One region of the Gottfriedia sp. OAE603 genome, then DNA from elsewhere that is predicted to be linked to it. Evidence: riboswitches for the same ligand, from Rfam matches in the RefSeq annotation. Region 1 holds a riboswitch; each other region holds the start of a gene.
What was found. A riboswitch is a leader RNA that binds a small molecule or an ion and turns the genes downstream of it on or off. The one in region 1 is predicted to bind S-adenosylmethionine.
Positions count from the first base shown of each region.

Region 1 (5,345 bases):
AATTTTGTATAGTGTATAAATCTCTTGCCAACTCTTCAGATTTAACAACCGCTAAACCACCAATTACATCGCTATGTCCTGCGATAAATTTCGTCGCACTATGAACGACGATATCAGCACCCAAATCTAAAGGTTTTTGGAAATAAGGTGACAGAAAACTATTATCAACAATTACAATTACATCATTTCTTTTCGCAATCTTAATTGCTTCCCTTAAATCAGTAATTTTCAGCAATGGGTTTGAAGGCGTTTCTAAATACAGTCCCTTTGTATTTGACTTGATTGCTGATTCAATTTCACTAATTTCTGATGCATCAACAAATGTAAATTCAATTCCAAATCGATTGAATACTTTAGTCGCTATACGAAACGTTCCTCCATAAACATCTTCACAAATAACAATATGATCTCCTGCTGAAAAAAGAGAGAGAACTGAGGAAATAGCTGCCATTCCTGATGAAAAAGCAAATCCTCTAACGCCGTTTTCTAATTGAGCAATCGTACTTTCTAAAGCTTCTCTCGTCGGATTTCCACTTCTTGCATAATCATATTTACCTATATTTTCAATATTGGGTTGATGGAAAGTTGATGCTTGATAAATCGGAATGCTTAAAGCACCTGTATAAGGGTCAACTTCATTACCATTATGAATTAATTTCGTACCAAATTTCATATTCATCACCCTAATGCATTCTCTAAATCGATTAGTAAATCATCTATATGTTCTATACCAACAGACAATCTTAATGTATGGTCATCTAGACCAAGTTTTCTTTTAAAATCCTCTGGCATTTCTGAATGAGTTTGTGTATGTGGGTAAGTAATCAGTGACTCTACCCCACCTAAACTTTCAGCAAATGTTATGACTTTTACACTGCTAAGCACTTTTTCTACAATACTTACATTTTTCACTTTAAACGAGATCATCGCGCCAAAGCCACTTGCTTGTTCTTTTATAATTGAATATCCTTTGTGATTTGGAAGTCCTACGTAAAATACGTCTGTTACATTTGGGTGATTTTCTAGAAACTCTGCAAGAGTAATCGCATTTCTTTGACAATATTCCATTCTTACATGTAATGTTTTAATTCCTCTTAAAATAAGCCATGAATCAAATGGAGCTAAAGTAGCGCCTGTTGATTTTTGATAAAAGCGAATTCTTTCATTTGTTTTCTCCGAGTTTGTCACTACAAATCCCGCTAAAGTATCATTATGACCACCTAAATATTTCGTACCACTATGAACAACGATATCTGCTCCTAATTCGATTGGTCTAAAGAAATACGGCGTTAAAAAAGTATTATCAACGATCACAACGATATTTCGTTCTTTGGCAATTTCAACAACTCGTTTTAAATCAGTAACTTTCATCATTGGATTTGAAGGTGTTTCAATAAAAATACCTCTTGTGTTTTCTTTAATAGTGTCTAGAATATTATCAATTTCCGTAGTATCAACAAAATTATGCTCAATCCCATACGGCGAATAAATTTCTTCAAATAATCGATATGTACCACCATATAAGTCATCAGAAACAATTACGTGATCGCCTTTTTTAAATAAACTAAGTACTGCAGTGACAGCAGCATTACCTGTAGAAAATGCTACTCCAAACTCTGCATTTTCTAATTTTGCTACTGTGTTTTCAACTTCTTCTCGAGTAGGGTTTTGTAAACGAGCATAATCATATCCGGTTGATTGGTGAAGTCCCTCATGTTTAAATGTTGCTGATTGATAAATTGGGTAACTTATTGCACCTGTTAATGGATCATATCCTTTACTACCATGTACTGCAACCGTCTCAATTGATTTTTGTTTCGATTTTGAAACCACATTCGTATTTGTCATATTGAAATCCTCCATTTATCAAACTGTCTAGTTCCAGACGTTAGCAGCTCGAGGGGTCATTAGCCAAAATCTCAGTAAAGGTTTTAAAACAACCTTTTTTGATCTTCATCTAATGTTTCTCGTTGCTGAGCGAACGCCTTCTACAATTCAAAACAAAAAACCACTTCCTAAAAAATAAGAAGTGGTTATGTCTCAAAATAAACATATCGTCCTTATCTTCCAGGTTTATACCTGCAGGATTTAGCACTTTCTAGTATAAAACTAGAGTTGCCGGGTTTCGTCGGGCCAGTCCCTCCACCGCTCTTGATAAGAATATTTAATTTTATAATTACAAGTATATTAATAAATCTGACAATTATCAATCATTATTTGAATTTTTTATTTTTTAATGCATTATTACCTACTTATTTCCATTCGTCAGGCATTAAATTTTGATAAAGCATACTTTGATATCGATCATCGATTAATAATAATGTACCTTCATCTTCTTCAGAACGTATGACACGTCCACCAGCTTGCATTACTTTATTCAGCCCAGGGAACACATATGAATAATAATAACCGTTTTTACCAACTTCATTAAAATGATCTCTTAAAATATTTCTTTCTAAACAAAGCTGTGGTAAGCCTACACCAACAACTACTACTCCATTTAATCGATCACCTTTTAAGTCGATTCCTTCTGAAAAGATTCCACCAAGTACAGCAAATCCTACAAGTGTTTCTGCATTATTTTGATCAAATTTAAGTAAAAAATCTTCTCGTTCCTCTTCAGTCATACTATTTTCTTGGATAATTATTTCGACTTCTCCATACTTCTCAGTAAACAATTCAACACTTTGGCTCAAATACTGATAAGATGGAAAAAAAACTAAATAATTGCCTTTTTTAGCGCTAATATTCTCATAAATAGATGATACTAATTGGTCTAATGTTTTTGAACGGTCATTAAATCTTGTTGAAATCGGATTTACATCAACCTTTAACTGTTCTTTTGAAAATGGTGAGTCTATTTTTATTGTATAATCACGTTCAATATCACCAAGCATATCTTGAAAATATTGAAGAGGTGTTAACGTTGCTGAAAAATAAATTGTAGAGTGAAATTTTTTGATCACATCATTTACAATTGTTGATGGATCAATGCAAAATAGTTTCATTTGAACTTCACTTTTAAACATTTCTAAATACGAAACATATTTTTCATCATAGTAACTAACAATCTTTACAAAATTTTGGGATTCAAAATATGTATCTAACAACAATTGCTTACGTTCAGGATCATCTTCATCTGGTAGACTTAATTCTGCAATCTCTACAAACTTCCTTATTAAATCAACAAATTCTTCATCTAAATTACCCCAGACTGGCATTTTTTGATCTTGCCATTTTTTTCGAAGATTAATGAAGGATTGATTGATAATACTCACACTCTCAACTAGTGATACATTTATTCCTTTATATTGCCTTTTTAATTCAAGAAACTTTGACTTATATAAACTTGAAGAATACATGTCTCTAGCGCGATCAACAAGATTATGCGCCTCATCTATTAATAAAACTGAATTTCGTTTATGTTCATCGAATAATCTTTTAAGTGATACTCTTGGATCAAATATATAATTCACATCACAAATAATCGCATCTGCTGTATTTGTTAAATCTAGTGAATATTCAAAAGGACAAACTGTATGTTTTCTTGCATATGCTTCTATCTTCTCTCGACTTAGCAATTTTTCATTAGATAAAATATCTAACACAGCTTCATTAATTCGATCATAATAGCCATTTGCAAACTCACAATAATCCTTGTCACAAATTGTTTCTTCTTTGAAACATATTTTATCTTTGGCTGTTAGTGTTGTACATGACATACATAAACCTTGTTTTGTCATCCGGCCAAATGCTTCTTCTGCAACTGTACGAGTGATTGTTTTAGACGTTAAATAAAATAACCGATTCGTTGTGGCATCACCAATTGCTTTCACTGCTGGAAAAATAGTAGAAACTGTTTTTCCAATTCCTGTCGGAGCGACAGCAAATAAATTATTTCCATCTTGTATCGATTGATAAACAGCTCCCGCTAACTTTCTTTGACCATTTCTAAAGGATGGAAATGGAAATCTCAATTCTTTTATAGAATCATTCCGTTTTTCGATGTGATCGTATTTCCATTTAGCAAATGGGTAATAAATTTTGAACACATTTTGAACGAACTCGTACAATTCTTGCTGAGAAAAGGCTAATAAAAACCTCTTTTTCACTTCAGTATGAATATTTACATACGTTAGCTGGATCGATATATATTCAAGATTTAATTCTTTACAAATAAGATAACCATAAACTTTTGCTTGTGCCCAATGAACGGGATAAGAGTTTTCATGATATAAACTTAGATCTTTTGCAGTTGATTTTATTTCTTCTATTATATATTTTTCATTTCTAAACAAGAGACCATCACATCGACCTTCTATTTGAAACGTTAAATCTTCATATTTAATTGTTCCAGAAGTCATTCTTTCCTTAAAATCTGACTCATTATATAAATTTTGAATTTTTTGATGTGCTTTTGTTCCATCTACTAATGAAACAGTATTTTGATACCCTATATCAATACTTCCGCTTTTATGAGCGTACTCAACTAGCGAACGTACAGATACTTTTATCATATTTTCCATTCTGAGTACACTCCTTTTTTATTATATTTTACCACAAACAGTGATCATATGTTCGCTTTATAAATAAAATCGAATGAAGGAATAATGTTTAATGTTTCAAATCCGAACATTAACAACCTTTTTAAAAAGTGGACTTTTAAAAATGAATAAGAAAAAGACTGCTAAATTTAGACAGTCTCTATCTTAAATTCTACTTATTTATCAAAGCTCTCATCGGTCTGTATTCTCTTATGTTTTTCATTAATTATTTTTTTGTTAAGTATTCTAACTTCGCCAACCATTAGCAATCTCATATCTTCAACTATATATTTGGCTAACTCTTCGTCAGAAATGTCATCTCCGTCAATATCAAGACGAAAATCCTGTCCTTGTAAGCCTCCACCATTAGTAAACTCGTTTTCAAAGTCAAATTGAACTCTTTTATCCATTTTAAATCCACCTTTTTTAGATTTAGATTGATTATTATATTCATATTCTAGTTGGATGAAACAATGAGCTTTTGATCTTCCCTGTCAGATCGTTTAGCATTGACAATAATATAAGGAGAGGAAGATTAAAAAACAATCATTTTAGAAGAATATATAACCTGCTTATTTACATATGTCTAATCCTACTAAAGCATGTGTAAGGTGAACAAAGAATACTGAATATTAGTTTGGAATAAATGCTTCAAACTCACTTGATAATATAGATGTATTCCCTGGATGCCAGAAATAAGTTTCCCCGTCAAATTGCATATCAAACTGATAAGCTATTGGTTCGCCTGTATATAAAATAATTTCAAAATATGCAGGGTCACCTATTGTTTCTTCATGTATG
Region 1 covers NZ_JBEUNN010000001.1:1,622,661-1,628,005, reverse strand. The annotation lists gene ABID96_RS08010 (trans-sulfuration enzyme family protein) at 1-673, opposite strand, end outside; gene ABID96_RS08005 (trans-sulfuration enzyme family protein) at 679-1,848, opposite strand; SAM riboswitch class I at 2,058-2,161, opposite strand; gene ABID96_RS08000 (ATP-dependent DNA helicase) at 2,253-4,526, opposite strand; gene ABID96_RS07995 (cyclase) at 4,721-4,954, opposite strand; gene ABID96_RS07990 (hypothetical protein) at 5,177-5,345, opposite strand, start outside.

Region 2 (5,345 bases), 400 kb from region 1:
ATGGCATATAACCATAACTAAGTAAGAAATCTATCTTAGATCGATACTTCTATTAAATTACTAAACATTTAACGCATGTTTTATAGAAAAATAATGGGCTACTTCGGTAGTCCGTTTATTATTTTTAGATTCTTTATAAAGATTGTTGCTTATAGAATTAGAATCTCTTAAGTCAGAAGTTGTAATCAACTAACGCGTACTTTATTTGCAAAAATGGATAAGTAAACGGACATTTTTTAACAAGGGATATAATCATTTATGTCGAATATACAATAAATGTAATATTTTGGAAATTTTAGAAGGAGGAATTGCAATGCTAAGTTTTTTAGGAGGACTTTTGTTTTTAATTCCCGTACTGATCATAGCTGCAATTGGTGGTGTAGCTTATTTTTTTTGGATCAGATATCGTTACCGAACGGCAAAATCAAATCAAGCATTAATTATTACAGGTCCGAAATTAGGTGATCCTGAGAAAGAAACGAATATTTTTACAGACCAAGAAGGACGATCAATGAAAATTATTAGAGGTGGTGGATACCGTTTAAGACGTTTCCAAACTTCAACACCTGTTAATCTGACATCCTTTCAATTAAAGTTATCAACGCCAAGAGTCTATACAAATGGTGGTGTACCAATTGTTGCAGATGCAGTAGCAATGGTTAAGGTAGCGGATACTTTAAATGGGATCGCAAACTATGCAGAACAATTTTTAGGTAAGAAACAAGAAGAAATTGAAGCAGAAATTATTGAAGTTCTTGGAAGTAATCTACGTGCGATTCTTTCTAAAATGACGGTAGAAGATATTAATAGTAACCGAGAAAAATTTAATCAAGATGTATCTGAAGTTGCACAAAAGCAGCTTGATTTAATGGGATTTAAAATTACATCATTAGGTCTAACAGATTTACGTGACGCTGATGAGGAGAATGGATACTTAGAAAACTTAGGTAGACCACGAATCGCTGAAGTTCGTAAATTGGCAGAAATCGCTGAAGCAAATAGTGAACGTGAAACTCGTATACATAAAGCACAAACCGATCAAGAGGCAAAAGAAGAAGAATACAAACGTCAAATTGCAATCGCAGAATCAAAAAAGGAAAAAGATATAAAAGACGCAGCCTTCATGGAAGAAACCGAACGTGCTCGTGCAAAATCAGAACAGTCTTATGAACTTGAAAAAGCAAAACTAGCAAAAGAAGTAAAAGAAGAAGAATTATCACTAAAATTCCTAGAGCGTGAACGTGCTGTTAGGCTAGAAGAAGAGGAAAGTAAAGTACGTAAAACAAAAGCAGATGCAGAATATTATGAAACAACTCGTAAAGCAGAAGCTGAGGCACGTAAAGCTGAGATTGATGGGGAAGCAAAAGCCAAAATTCGTAAAGCAGAAGGTTCAGCTGAGGCGGACGTTATTCGTGAACGTGGTAAAGCAGAAGCTGAAGCACGTAAGTTATTAGCTGAAGCGATGGAAAAACATGGTGAGGTCATTATCACAGAAAAGTTAATTGAGATGCTCCCTATTTTTGCAGAAAAAATTGCTCAACCTCTTAATAATATCGAATCGGTTAAAATTATCGATTCAGGTAACGGTCAAGGGATCCCATCTTTTGGCAAGAGCATTACAAAAACAATGGTTGAAATGCAAGAGCCATTAAAAGAAATGACAGGTATTGATATAGCTGAATTGATCAAGTCATATGCATCCAAGACGAATGGCTATAAAAATCAAGGCGCTGTCACTGTTTTACCTGAACAAAGTATAGAAAATAGCAAGTCTGATGGAACTAATACTATCGAATAACTATTATTTTTATAGAGTAGCCAACGGCTACTCTTTTTTTGAAGTAATTTTTATATGTGTTAAATTAGTAATGAAAAAATTGAACAACATATACGTTCGTAAAATAGATGAGATTTAAGGAAAATGAGGACAAAACATGGATGGAAAAGTAATTATTGAGGATTACTCACAGCAATGGGCTTTAGAATATAAAAAAGAAGAAACAAAGATTAGAAATGTTTTAGGTGAAACTTTAATTCAAATTGAACATATTGGAAGTACCTCAATTGAGAACCTAGGATCAAAACCCATAATTGATATGATGTGTGGAGTAAAACATATAAATGCAATCCAAGACTTTATTAATTCATTTGCTGAAATTGGATACGAATTCGTTTGGCATGAGGAGTTTCCCGAAAGGCGTTTTTTTAGAAAAGGTGAATATAGAGCAGGAACACACCACCTTCATATCTATGAATTTGAAAGTGACTTTTGGATAAATAATATTTTATTTAGAGATTATTTGAGAAAGCATCCTGATGTACGTAACGAGTACTATCATTTAAAAATAAAATTAGCTGAAAAATATCCAAATGATAGAGTTTCATATACAAACGGAAAAAATGAATTTATAAAATGCATTGTTAAAAAGTCTAGAAAACTAAAGGAGACATAATGATGAATACTAAAATAACAGAATTTGAATTTCAAGAAATAATTCACAGACGAAGTAAAGGTGAAATAGACTTTCCTCAATTCTTAGATGAATTGTCTCAAAGAGGCATAAACGAATATGAAATAGACGTTGCAACTGGTCAATCTACTTATAAGAGAGTCAATTCAGAATTTAAAACAGATTCACAAATAAACTTAGCGATCTCAAATCAATTTGATAGAAATAAAGTATTAGAGGCAATTGCTAACATTTCACAACCTTTTTTAGAATTCTTAAAAGAGATTGCGGAGGCAGGAATTGTAAGCTATCGTGTCTGTATTCCTGAGAAAAAGGTTACATATTTCGGTATTGGTGAAGAAAAAATTGATGAGTCGCTAAATATATGAAATAATTCTTAAGCCAATTATAGAAATGTAATTGGAGAGGTGTTTTAGTGAATATGATCTTAATAAGGGAGAAAAACTCCAGATTATTGAGAGTATTGTAATCTAATTAAAACAGGGAATATAGACGAATGACAGTTTTAAAGTAGCTATCATCATCAGTAAAAAAATAGTTTAACATTAGAACTAATTAATTGACAATTAAAAAAAAATAAACTATTATCACTTTATTAATAAAAAAGTTTTGAATTTATATTTTTCTTCTTATCTAGAGAGGTGGAGGGACTGGCCCTTTGAAGCCTCGGCAGCAGGTTCTTATGAATACTGTGCCAATTCCAACAAGCAAATGCTTGAAAGATGAGAAGAGGGTTTTTAAACTCTCTTCTTTGGAGGAGAGTTTTTTATTTTGAGTATAATTCCAACTTAGTAGATAGGTAAACTTAGTGATGTTAAAAATAAGGGAGAGAGTCTAGATGAAATATGGTTTTTGGTTGCCGATTTTTGGAGGCTGGTTACGAAATGTAGACGATGAAAATATGCCGCCAACTTATGAATATGCAAAAGATGTTATTCAATCAGCTGAAAAATGGGGCTACTCAACTACTTTAATAGCTGAATTATATTTAAATGATATTAAGGGACCAGAGCATGACTCTCTTGAAGCTTGGTCTACAGCAGCAGCACTTGCAGCGGTGACGGAAAAAATAGAAATTATGACGGCGATTCGCCCTGGGTTTCATAATCCAGCTGTAGCAGCAAAAATGGCAGCAAATATTGATCGAATCAGTAACGGACGATTTACATTAAACGTTGTATCTGCTTGGTGGGCAGACGAAGCACGTCAATATGGTGGTATTTTTACAGAACATGATGAACGTTATGCTCGGACCGAAGAGTTTATTGATGTACTAAAAGGTTTATGGACAGAAGAAACCTTTAATTATTCTGGCCAATTTTACGACTTGAAAGACACGAAGCTTGCTCCAAAGCCTGTTCAAAGACCTAACCCGATTTTATATGCAGGTGGTGAAAGTGAAAAAGGCAAGCAAACCATTGCAGAAAAATGTGATGCATATGTAATGCATGGTGGAACTGTTGAAGAGATCGAGCGAAAAATAGCAGATATGAAAGCCCGACGTGAACAAACTGATAATGTACCATTCAGTTCTTTTGGAATGGCTGCGTATGTAATTTGCCGTGATACTGAAGAAGAGGCAAAAGCTGAGCTTGAAAAAATCACAAAGGTGAAGGATTCAAGCGGATATGCTGGCTTTAAAGACTTCACTACAAAGTCACAATTAGAGCAACAAATCCAATTACAGGATTACTCGGTGTCTAACCGAGGTCTACGCCCAAATTTAGTAGGAACTCCAGATCAAATTGCAAATCGAATTTTACAATATGAAGAAACTGGCTTAGACTTATTATTATTACAATTTTCTCCTCAACTTGAGGAAATGGAACGATTTTCAAAACAAATTATGCCATTAGTTGAACAAAAACGTAGTTTAATAAAGAACTAGAAAGGGGTCGTAAAATGAGTAAAATATATGTAATTCATGAAAATAGTGAGTGGACAGTCCATTTAACAAAAAGATTGGAGGAACTTGGTGTTCCATATGAAGAGTGGCATTTAGACGAAGGAACTTTAGATTTATCTACCGAACCACCAGAAGGTATTTTTTATAGCAGAATGAGTGCTTCTTCACACACACGTGATCACCGTTTTGCGGCTGAATTTACTGCGCAAGTATTAGCTTGGCTTGAAGCTCATGGACGTACGGTGTTAAATGGAACGAATGCATTAAAACTAGAGGTTAGTAAGGTTTTGCAATACTTAGAATTAAACAAGTATGGTGTTAAGACGCCAAAAACAATTGCAGCGGTCGGAAAAGAAAACATTTTGAAGGCAGCTGAAAGCTTTGCAGGACAGTCATTTATTACGAAGCATAATCGTGCAGGTAAAGGATTAGGTGTTCAATTATTTCATAATATCGAAGCATTAAAAGCTTATGTGGAAGGAACTACTTTCGAAGAACCAGTCGATGGCATTACCCTAATTCAAGAATACATACTGTCTCCTGAAAGCTATATAACTCGTTGTGAGTTTGTCGGAGGAAACTTTGTATACGCTGTAAAGGTTGATACTTCGGAAGGTTTTGAACTTTGCCCAGCGGACGTATGCCAAATTGGCGATCTATTCTGTCCGGTTGGAGAAGAAGTAGAAGAGAAACCTAAGTTCCAAATTATTGAAGGATTTGAAGATGAAATTTTAAATAAATATAAAGACGTTTTAGTTAATAATAATATTCAAGTAGCTGGAATTGAATTTATCAGAAATGCTGAAGGAACAATATTTACTTATGATATCAATACAAACACGAACTATAATTCTGATGCAGAAGCAAAAGCTGGAAAATATGGCATGCTTGAATTAGCTTTATTTTTAAAGAAAACATTAGAAGAAAACTACACTACAACAAAAGCTTAATTTGATGTAATTACAAAA
Region 2 covers NZ_JBEUNN010000001.1:2,025,823-2,031,167, forward strand. The annotation lists gene ABID96_RS10125 (flotillin family protein) at 314-1,798, shown strand; gene ABID96_RS10130 (GrpB family protein) at 1,935-2,453, shown strand; gene ABID96_RS10135 (DUF1398 family protein) at 2,456-2,839, shown strand; SAM riboswitch class I at 3,098-3,200, shown strand; gene ABID96_RS10140 (LLM class flavin-dependent oxidoreductase) at 3,310-4,359, shown strand; gene ABID96_RS10145 (ATP-grasp domain-containing protein) at 4,374-5,327, shown strand.
Region 2: another riboswitch for S-adenosylmethionine. It lies ahead of ABID96_RS10140 (LLM class flavin-dependent oxidoreductase); the one in region 1 lies ahead of ABID96_RS08005 (trans-sulfuration enzyme family protein).

Region 3 (5,345 bases), 780 kb from region 1:
ATCTATTGATTGAATCGAATCATTATCTTTTGCTACAACAATTTTATTTCTCCAGTGTGCATAGCTTACTTTGTTAAATAAGTACTTCTTTTCTCTCTCTGGGTTTTTTTCAATTTCATGAGCAACAAAATCAATTTTCTTTGTTTCTAAACTTAATAATAAGCTTGCGAATTCGTATGTTTTTAAATCAAACTTGTATTCTGGTAATCTTTTATCTATTTCCTTAACTAGTTCAACGTCAAAACCAGTTAAATTTCCATCTTTGTCGATAAAGCATACATTTGGAAATTGTGTACCCGTACCAACAACAATATTTTGTACTTTAGCTTTTGTACCTGAGGCCTCTGCACTTTCTTTGTCTTTATTATTTCTTAGCACCCCAGCAATAATTAGGACTAAAACAATTAGTATTGCAAATGTAATCGCAAATTTCTTCATCTTCATTTCCTCATTTCTCATTTTTTTAAAGTTTTGTTCCTTGTGGTCTTAGCGCTTGCCAAATTAACTCTTCTGAAAATTCTTCCATGGCTATGTTCAACCTTTCTGTTAATTCATCTGATAAAATAAACTCATTATTGTCTTCTCTTTTTATCCAATCATCAATCGCATAAACACCTGTTACAAAATGTTTTCCTCCAAGAACTGAGAGAACTGGCTTTAGTGCATACTCTAGGCTCAATAAATGAGCGATCGTACCACCAATAAATACAGGTAAAATGACTTTGTTTTTTAATCCATTTTGAGGTATCAAATCTAAAAATGTTTTTAATACACCGGAATATGATGCTTTATAAACGGGACCAGCAATCACGATTCCAATGGAATTTTCGATTTTATTTAGTGCTTCTTTTATTTCTGCATCTAGAAAGTCACTATTTATTAAAGACTCTGCTGGTAACTCCCTTATGTTAACTTGGCATACATTCAATCCCTCATATTCCCATTTCCTCTGTACATATTGAACGATGCCGTTTAATCTGGATTTTGTTGATGAACTTGATGAAATAATAACAATATCCTTCAAAGTATCTACCTCCTCTATGAAAATCAGTTAATACCTATATTTCTTATTGGTTAACTAGGAATTAATTGTTACCAACTTTATCATTGACTGAAAATTTCGTCAATCTAATTTCTAATAGAACTTTTCTATACAATTATTGAATATTTGAATTAGCCTATGTAATTTTTTACTATCTTTAAAAAAATTTGCTTGATCTATATGAGAATAATCAAAAAAAGAGTTGGCTATTTTACCAACTCTTTACTTAATTTAACTATTTCATTTACTAATTCGGAATACTCTCCTCGATTACAAAAGATATTAGTCTGTAAATAAATCCCCTTCGTTTCTTCAATATGGATAGGGTATAATAACCCGTCTTTCACTTCCTTCTTAACACTAATACTAGGCAAGAAGGCAATTCCAAATTTCTCTAGTATTAGCTTTTTGGCCATTTCTGAACTATCTGTATGTATTTTTATATTAGGTGGGGATTCTAGATTTTCAAACAAACGATGAATTCTAAGCCAATCTAAAGAACCACACTCAAAGAAAATAAGATTCTCCTTAGCAATGTCTTGGATGCTGATAGATTGTTTAGAAATAAAAGGATGGTCCTCATAAACATATAAAGTAATAGGATCCTCAAATAATTTAATAGATTGTAAACTAGGATGACTAATCTTCCTTACAAATGCAATATCAATTTCATTATTTAATGTCTTCTTCACCAATTCATCTGTACTACCCGTAATCATTTTATAATGTACCTCATCATTCATGACTGAGAGTTTAGGAATAATCTCGGAAATGACATAGTTTGAAACAGAAACTGTACACCCTATCTTTAATTCATTTGTTTGCGATTTTTTTTGATTTATATGCATCTTACCCTTTTCATAAATTTGCACGACTTGTTGTGCATAAGGTAAAAAACGTTTTCCCTCTTCTGTGATCATCACTTGTTTTCCAGTTCGATGAAAAAGCTTGCAGTTTAATTCTCTTTCTAATGATTGAATTCTAGCAGTAACAGTTGGCTGTGATAAAAATAAAGAATCTGCTGCTTTATTAAAACTCCCATAGTGAATCACGTAAATAAACGCTTCAATATTTTCGATATTCATTTTCATCACATCCCAAACATATTTTCATATCATTGATATAACATTTAATACCGTTATTTTATTCATATTTTTTTGGTTAATGTCGCACTAATTCCTATTCAAATAAAAACTTACATTTTTTTAGACGATCCTAAAAACTCTGCTAGAAGACACGCCGGCTTGATGGGGCGTTCTCTAGAAATCTTATTTCAACTGTATGAACAGAGCCATATAATTAATGAACTCTATTGTGCTTTTTTTCATTCATTACTCGAGTATATTCTTCTTCTAACTCTGATAGCGTAATTTCAAATAAATGAGATGATTCTATTTTATAAACTCCAACTTTGATCAACTTGTTGATTAGATCATTCTTTCGAGTTTCAACCAATTTTCTTAACATATTTTCCAATTTAAATCCTCCTTACAACACAAATATTTTTATCTATTCTCTTTACAAAACTTTACTTTTCTTATAAGAATACTTGGTATTATTATTATAAAAATCCATCTGCCTCCTTTAAACAACATATTAAAAACCCTCTCAATAAGGGATATCCCCTGGAATTGGCAAGGTATGATAAAGAACCCGTTGCCGAGGTATCCTTGGGCCAGTCCCTGCACCTCTTTTGGATAAAATATTATTTATTTTATTATGCAAGCATTACATCTCTAAAACACTTAATAAAAAAAATCCTCTTCTAAGATAGAAGAGGACTAGATTAAATATCATCTCTTCTTATCTTTCAGGTATTACCTGATGGAATTAGCACAGTGTTCAAAAGAACCTGTTGCTGAGGTATCATAGGGCCAATTCCCTCCACCTCTCTGGATAAGATTATTTTTATGTATTTATATAATTTCCGACTGATTGAACCAAGATTAACCGATTTAAAAAATTGAGTCAACCCATTTTATAAATGTTAGATTTTTCAGTTATTTATAACGCTGTATTTTAAAGATTTATTATCTACTACAAGTCTTTTCATTTCCATAAAGTCTAAGTAACTTATTCTTTTGGTTTAGTCATTTTTTCTGGTTTAACAATCCGGTCAAAATCCTCTTCTGTAAGAAATCCTGTTTTTAAGGCTGCTTCTTTTAGGGTCGTACCTTCTTCATAAGCTAATTTGGCAATACTAGCTGCTTTTTCATAGCCGATGTGAGGATTTAGTGCAGTTACTAGCATAAGTGAATTATTTAAATGACTTTTTATGACTTCTATATTTGCTTCTAACCCGTTCGCACAATGCTCGTTAAATGAGTTCATCACATCTGCTAGCAGTCTAATCGACTGAAGAAAATTATAAATAATAACTGGTTTAAACACATTCAATTCGAAGTTTCCTTGACTCGCAGCAAATGCGATCGTCATATCATTTCCTACGATTTGAGTTACGACCATAGTCATTGCTTCAGATTGTGTTGGATTTACTTTACCTGGCATGATTGAACTTCCTGGCTCATTTGAAGGGATCATTATTTCACCAATTCCACTTCTTGGTCCACTCGCCATCCACCTTACATCATTCGCAATTTTCATTAGATCAGTAGCCAGTGCTTTGAGCGCACCATGAGTATAGACCATTTCATCATGGCTTGTTAATGCATGAAATTTATTCTTTGCTGATGTAAATTCATATCCAGTAAACAAACTAATTTCTTTTGCAACCAGCTCACCAAACATGGGATGTGCATTTAGGCCAGTTCCTACCGCAGTTCCACCAATAGCAAGTTCGTTCATAAATTTCATACTGCCCAATATCATTTGCTCATTTTTCTCAAGCATACGATGCCATCCACTAATTTCTTGCCCTAAAGTTAAAGGCGTTGCATCTTGTAAATGCGTTCGACCTATTTTAATAATATGCTGATATTGATCTGCCTTTTGCAAAAAAGTATTTTTCAGTTCATTTAAAGCAGGAAGTAATTGTTTATTTAATTCAATGATAGCTGCTATATGCATTGCAGTTGGAAATGTATCATTCGAGCTTTGTGACTTATTCACATCATCATTTGGATGAATGCTCTTTTTACTTCCAAGTGCTTCAAGTATTTGATTTCCTCTATGTGCGATTACTTCATTTACATTCATATTTGTTTGCGTACCGCTACCAGTTTGCCAAACTACAAGAGGAAAATGTTCATCTAGTTTTCCACTTAGAATTTCATTTACAGCTTCAATTATTGCATCTGCTTTTTCATTATCCAATTTACCTAGCTCTTTATTTACCAATGCTGCACACTTTTTTATGATTGCTAATGCATGTATTAATTGAACTGGCATTCTCTCAGTACCTATTTTAAAGTTTTGAAAGCTTCGCTGTGTCTGTGCTCCCCATAATTTATCTGCTGGAACGTTAATCTCACCAATTGAATCTTTCTCAATTCTATACTTCAATTTCTGACCTCCTGACGAACTTACGATGACGAATCAAACCAATCATGAAGCTACAATGGAAACACCATCTTAGTTGCCTTTTTTCACATACTATTATTCTGCATTTAATAAATAAATATTATTAAAGTAGGAGTTGAATACCTTTAGTGAAATAAATTCTCAGCAAAAAACTTACATGAGAATTTTTTTAGAGATTTTGGACATGATTAACTATGTGTAATTTTGACGTGAAAAGGTAAAACTATTAAATAGGCTCCATATTCAAAAAATGATCAGCTCCGAATACGATAGTGGGAGTTTGGTGAAGAAGTAGTTAAAATAGATTTATTTTCATTAAGATAGTTGCTTCCTTATTCGAGAAAAACTACTAAATTTGATGTTAGTGAACATACATTTTAAGCTTCTTCTTTTTGGGGTATTTCATAAGAAAGTAGGTATAAACATGAGTGAAAACTTTTTTGCAAACTATAAAGAATTTGTTGTTCCACCTCAAGATCGACAAAAAGTTGAAAATGAAGAGTTTAACCCTAAGGATTATGCCTCTTATTATATTCTGACCCTTTCTCTTAATGACTCCCTTATATCAAACTGGAAAGAAGCAAAAGATTATGAAATAGATATACAGAAAAGCATTTTGAAAGTATTAAAAGAGTTTAATGAAAAACAGATTGGTCATTATCATCTTAGGTTACTTGAGTTAGAGAATGATAACTCTTATTTTGTCATTGCTTTGTCTTGTAAAAATGAAATTCATGAACCAATTGAAATGATTTCCGATTATATAGAAAAAATGATTTCAACGCCTTTTTATATTGGACAAAACTGGTACAGGATTATCGGG
Region 3 covers NZ_JBEUNN010000001.1:840,365-845,709, reverse strand. The annotation lists gene ABID96_RS04165 (transporter substrate-binding domain-containing protein) at 1-438, opposite strand, end outside; gene ssuE (NADPH-dependent FMN reductase) at 464-1,024, opposite strand; gene ABID96_RS04155 (LysR family transcriptional regulator) at 1,249-2,127, opposite strand; gene ABID96_RS04150 (Fur-regulated basic protein FbpA) at 2,342-2,509, opposite strand; SAM riboswitch class I at 2,645-2,746, opposite strand; SAM riboswitch class I at 2,843-2,945, opposite strand; gene fumC (class II fumarate hydratase) at 3,116-4,504, opposite strand; gene ABID96_RS04140 (hypothetical protein) at 4,947-5,345, shown strand, end outside.
Region 3: another riboswitch for S-adenosylmethionine. It lies ahead of ABID96_RS04150 (Fur-regulated basic protein FbpA); the one in region 1 lies ahead of ABID96_RS08005 (trans-sulfuration enzyme family protein).

Region 4 (5,345 bases), 250 kb from region 1:
TGAATGATATCTGGACGAGTGACAACTAAATATTCATTACACCCTTCTAGTTCTTCACCACCAAAATCTTCAGCTTGTAAATTTCGTTGTTGAATCATCGTTCCCATTGCTCCATCTAGGAGTAGAATACGTTCTTTTAATGCTGCCTCTAATGCTTTCATAATTGAATCTCCTCTTTTTTACGAGTTTTAGTGTATTGGATTAGTTCTTCAGTAATTTCATATTTTAAGAATGGAGTAATCAAATAGATTCCATTAAACTTATCAATTGCATAATCTACAAGTTCTTTTGCGATGTTTTTACCTTCTTCTATTGCTAATAAAGGATCATTGATATCAATTCGATTTCTAACTTCATCTGTCAAGGTAATTCCTGGTACTTCATAATGAATAAAGTCAGCATTCTTTTTACTAATTAGTGGCATGATGCCAATAAAAATTGGCTGATTGATATGTCTCGTAGATTCATACAAACGATCGATTGTTTCTAAATCATAGACAGGCTGGGTTAAAAAGTAATCTGCACCCGCTTCAACCTTCTTTTCTAGTCTTTTAATAGCAGCATCCATTTTCCTAACATTTGGATTAAATGCAGCGGCTACAGAAAATCTCGTACCGTTTCCTAAACTTTTTCCGGAATATAGTCTACCTTCATTCATTTCTTTGATCATGCGAATAAGTTCAAACGAGGCCACATCATATACCGATGTGGCACCAGGGAAGTCACCTACTCTTGCAGGGTCACCAGTAATGGCTAATACTTCATTTAAACCTAAAGTCGACAGTCCCATTAAATGTGATTGAAGACCAATCATATTTCGATCTCGGCAAGTTAAATGTGTAAGAACAGGAATATTTAATCGTTGTAACATTGACGCAATGGCTACATTTGAAATCCTTGGTGAAGCTAACGGGTTATCAGCTAATGTAATTGCATCTACTCCTGCGTTATTTAAAGCCTTTGCCCCTTCAAAAAATCGTCTAGTTTGTAAAGTTTTCGGTGGATCCAGCTCAGCAATAATAGTAGTTCTTTGTCTTGCTTTCTCTGCTAGCGTTACATTTTTTTGTTCTGGCTGCTTTGGTATTTTTATTGTAATCATTCGATTGTTGACTTCTTTTTTTGTGACAGGCTTTAAATTATCTATTTTATTGCGTAATGCGGCAATGTGTGCGGGTGTTGTACCACAACAACCGCCAATTAAACGAACGCCTTGTTCAATAAAAGGTTTTGCCATATCTTCAAAATATTCTGGATTTGATTTATATACATATTTACCTTCTTCATACAAAGGAAGACCTGAGTTTGGAAATGCCGATAAAAATCCCTTTTTCGGTAATGCAACCGTATTTAAAGATTCAATCATATGAAGTGGACCTAAATGACAATTGATTCCGACTACATCCGCTCCTAAATCTACTAATTTAGGGAGGATTTTTTCAATATATTGACCGCTTTGCATCACACCGATTTCTTGTAAAGTCACCTGTGCAATGATTGGAATGTCTGTGCGCTCTCTAAGTAAGGTAACAGCATCATATAATTCATGTTCATCATAAAAGGTCTCAAGCATGATTCCATCAACACCTTCTTCAAGTAAGGCAGATGCCTGCTCTAACAACATGATTTCTCTTTCTAACGGTGTTGCAAAGGTTGACCCAATGTATTTCATACCACCAATACCACCTAGTATGAGTGCTTTTCCTTTAGATGCTTCTCTTGCATTTCTGACGGCCATTTGATTGATTTGTTTAACTAATTTTTCCAATCCATGCTGTCTTAATTTCCCAGCATTAGCTCCGTATGAATTTGTTTGAATGACCTCCGCACCAGCATTAATATATTGTTCATGAATATGGATAATTCGATCTCGTTCAGTAATGTTTAGTTCTTCAAAGCAACTATGTAATCCCCCAGAATATAATAGAGTCCCCATAGCTCCATCACCTAATACAATTCCATTATTCAATTTTTCCAACAGTCCCACTTGATCACTTCCCTTACATACAAAAATAAAAACGCCATTCTTTCTAAAATGAAAGAATGACGTTATCTACAATCCACGCCTTATCTCTCATGTTAAAAACATGCTGGATTTAGCACTTTTTAGCTAAAGCTAAAGTTGCCGGGTTTCAAAGGGCCAGTCCCTCCACCACTCTCGATAAGGAATATTCAGTTATTTTTAATATGAATAGTTTACTATACTTAACCAATTAAAGAAACATATTTTATGAAAATTTGAAAAATAGACATATTTTATTATTTTTCGAATCACTTAGTTTACATAATAATATTATTTGATAAAAAACTGAAACTATATACATAATAAAATTATTTTTGAACATAATGCGCTAATGCGAGTAATGGATATATATGTTGATAACTATGATAATGAATATAAAAACCACCTGGTAAACCGAGACCTGTTGGATACATTACTTCTTTTTTTGTTTTATCTTTTTGAGCCAGTAAATATTGAATCCCTCTTTTTATCGCTTTATCTTCTTTATCTACAATCGTTAATAAGGCATCAATAGCCCATGCTGTTTGACTAGGAGTACTATACTTTAGCGGTACATATCTTTGCTTTACAGCCGAATAACCAGACTCTCCCCAACCTCCATCATCATTTTGCGCACTGATAAGCCATTTAGCAGCTTTTTGAATTGCTTCATGATTCTTCGGTATTCCGATTGATCGTAGTCCAGTGATAGCAGCCCATGTTCCATAAATATAACAAATTCCCCATCTACCATACCAGCTACCATTTTTTTCTTGGTGCTCAAATATCCACTCGCTCGCCTTTTTAACTTGTTCATCATTTCGATCAATTGTTGTATAGTTTCCAATAAATTCTAAAACACGACCTGTTAAATCTGCCGTCGATGGGTCAATGATGGCATCCTTGGCATTTTCTATTGGTAAATAAGTTAACCATTTATTTGTTACATTTTTTTCAAATGCGCCCCAACCACCATCATGATTTTGTAAGCCCAATAAAAACTGAATCCCTTTTTGCCATTTTTCAAGTTGGGTTGAGTCTGAGATAGCACTTCTTGTTAATGCCCTTAATGCTGCACTTGTATCATCATTATCTGGAATAAATGAATTTACTTCTGAAAATCCCCAACCTCCAGGACTGATTTTCTTTGCATGCTTCGACCAATCACCTTTTAAGATTTGCTGTTTTTTATTTAAATAATCAACGGATTTTTTAATTAAAGTATCTGTCGGGGAAACGCCTGCTTCTTGTAATGCATAGGAAAGTAACGCTGTATCCCAAACCTGTGAGGGAGAATTTTGAATATGAATACCATCTTCGGTTTCAAATGAAAGTGAGATTAAACCACTTAATGCTTGTTGAATTTCATTTGAGTTAGTTTCATATCCAAGAGCTAGTAATGCGTATATCATATAATATGTTGAACTAGCGTAGCTATAAAATGTACCGTTTGTTTCAATTCTTTCTAATATAAATTTTTCAGCTTTTTCATATCCTTTATCATGAAAATATAGTGGATATGAGGCAAGCTTCTTACCCTCTTCTACTAAAAAGTGAAAAAATGAATTTCTCTCATCGTCAAACCACTCGATCTCTTTAGTAGCATGTAAATGATCTAGATTAATTGGATGATTAGATTTAATAATAAATCGTTTATTAATACATAAAATCATTGGAATTAAATGAACTCGGGCATAACTACTTAGTTCAAATAAACTGAGAGGAAAATTGTCTGGGAGCAGAAAATAGCTCATCGGAAAATGAAAGAATGTTGGATATTGAATGAATCCATGTATCGCTAGAATCATTTTTGTCATAAAATGTACTTTTCCCAGCCCACCATTTGAGAGTATAAATTTTTCTGCTTTCTTCATATTAGGATGATCTTTTTCTAATGTGTTAGAGACTAATAATGCAGCATATGCTTGAACAGTCGCGGATAGATTCCCATTTTTTTCATCTTCATATAATTTCCATGAGCCATTTTCTTCTTGTAACTTGATCAAACGTTTTGCAATATTTTCACATAATTCTTTTTCTTTATCTAATAATGCTAAATCACTTAAAAGAATTAACATAAAGCAATCTGTCATAATCGACCCTTCAAAACAATATTCCCAAGACCCATCTGTATTCTGATCTTTTCTTAATAAATTTATGCGCTCATTTAAATTTTGAATAACTTCTTCCTCGAGGTTCAACAGTTTCACCTCAAATCTTTCAAGATTTAAGTATGATGGTATTTATCCATCCTACTTTTCTTTTCACTAGATTCACCTTCAATGTCAACCAATCTCTTATTCTTCACTTTAATTTCAGATACCAAGCTTAATATAAATACAAAAAGACTCAAAGGGAACACAATAATTTTATAGCCAAACAAGGTAAAAGCAGGAAGAATATCTAGAAAATAACCCAAGGAAAATAAAACGATAACTAGTAATATATTAACCCCTATTACAGTGAGTAAAGCTTTAAATGCCGAGTTTAAGCTAATTGAATACTTCAAAATGATCACACTCCATTACAAATCTATGTTAATCATAGAAAAATCATGAATGAAAAAACCATTTTCGTTAGGAATATGTGAACGTTTGTTAGACATAATAAAAAACTCGTAAACAATTTTTATTGTTTACGAGCTTTTATTTATCGATTCAATTTAACTTTTTCAACAAGAAAATTCAATATGACATGTGCAGCAATTCGGCTTGTCATATCACGGAAATCAATTGTAGGATCTAATTCTACAATATCCATCCCACAAACTTTTGGATGTGATGCTAGATAACATATTCCATCAATCAGCGTCTGACTATCCATTCCACCAGGGCCAATTGCTGGACAGCCTGGTGCAAAAGCCTGATCTAACACATCCATATCGAGACTAATATAAATAGCATCAACTTCCTGTGATAAACGATTTATACAATCAATCATAATTTTTTGAATACCCAAATCACGTACATCACGCATTGTATAAATTGTGACACCATGATTGATTCCAAACTCAGTATAAGGAGCACTATTTGAAAAATTACGCAAACCAATTTGAATTAAATGTTCACCATTTAATATACCTTCATCTATTAAACTGCGAAATGGTGTTCCGTTTGACCTGCCACCATCATTTATATTTCTTAAATCGTGATGCGCATCAAACTGAATGACCCCAATTTTCCCCCTAGCTTCTGTAAAAGCAGCGATGCTTGGAAAGCTAATCCCGTGATCCCCACCTAAAATAATCGGCATAGTATCTTTAAATTGGTTCAATAATTCAGCAATCGTCGATTTAATACGATTTCTAGATTCCTCAAAATCAGTGACATGCATCGTGATATCGCCA
Region 4 covers NZ_JBEUNN010000001.1:1,871,659-1,877,003, reverse strand. The annotation lists gene metH (methionine synthase) at 1-161, opposite strand, end outside; gene ABID96_RS09325 (bifunctional homocysteine S-methyltransferase/methylenetetrahydrofolate reductase) at 158-1,984, opposite strand; SAM riboswitch class I at 2,062-2,165, opposite strand; gene shc (squalene--hopene cyclase) at 2,329-4,200, opposite strand; gene ABID96_RS09315 (hypothetical protein) at 4,227-4,508, opposite strand; gene hutG (formimidoylglutamase) at 4,649-5,345, opposite strand, start outside.
Region 4: another riboswitch for S-adenosylmethionine. It lies ahead of ABID96_RS09325 (bifunctional homocysteine S-methyltransferase/methylenetetrahydrofolate reductase); the one in region 1 lies ahead of ABID96_RS08005 (trans-sulfuration enzyme family protein).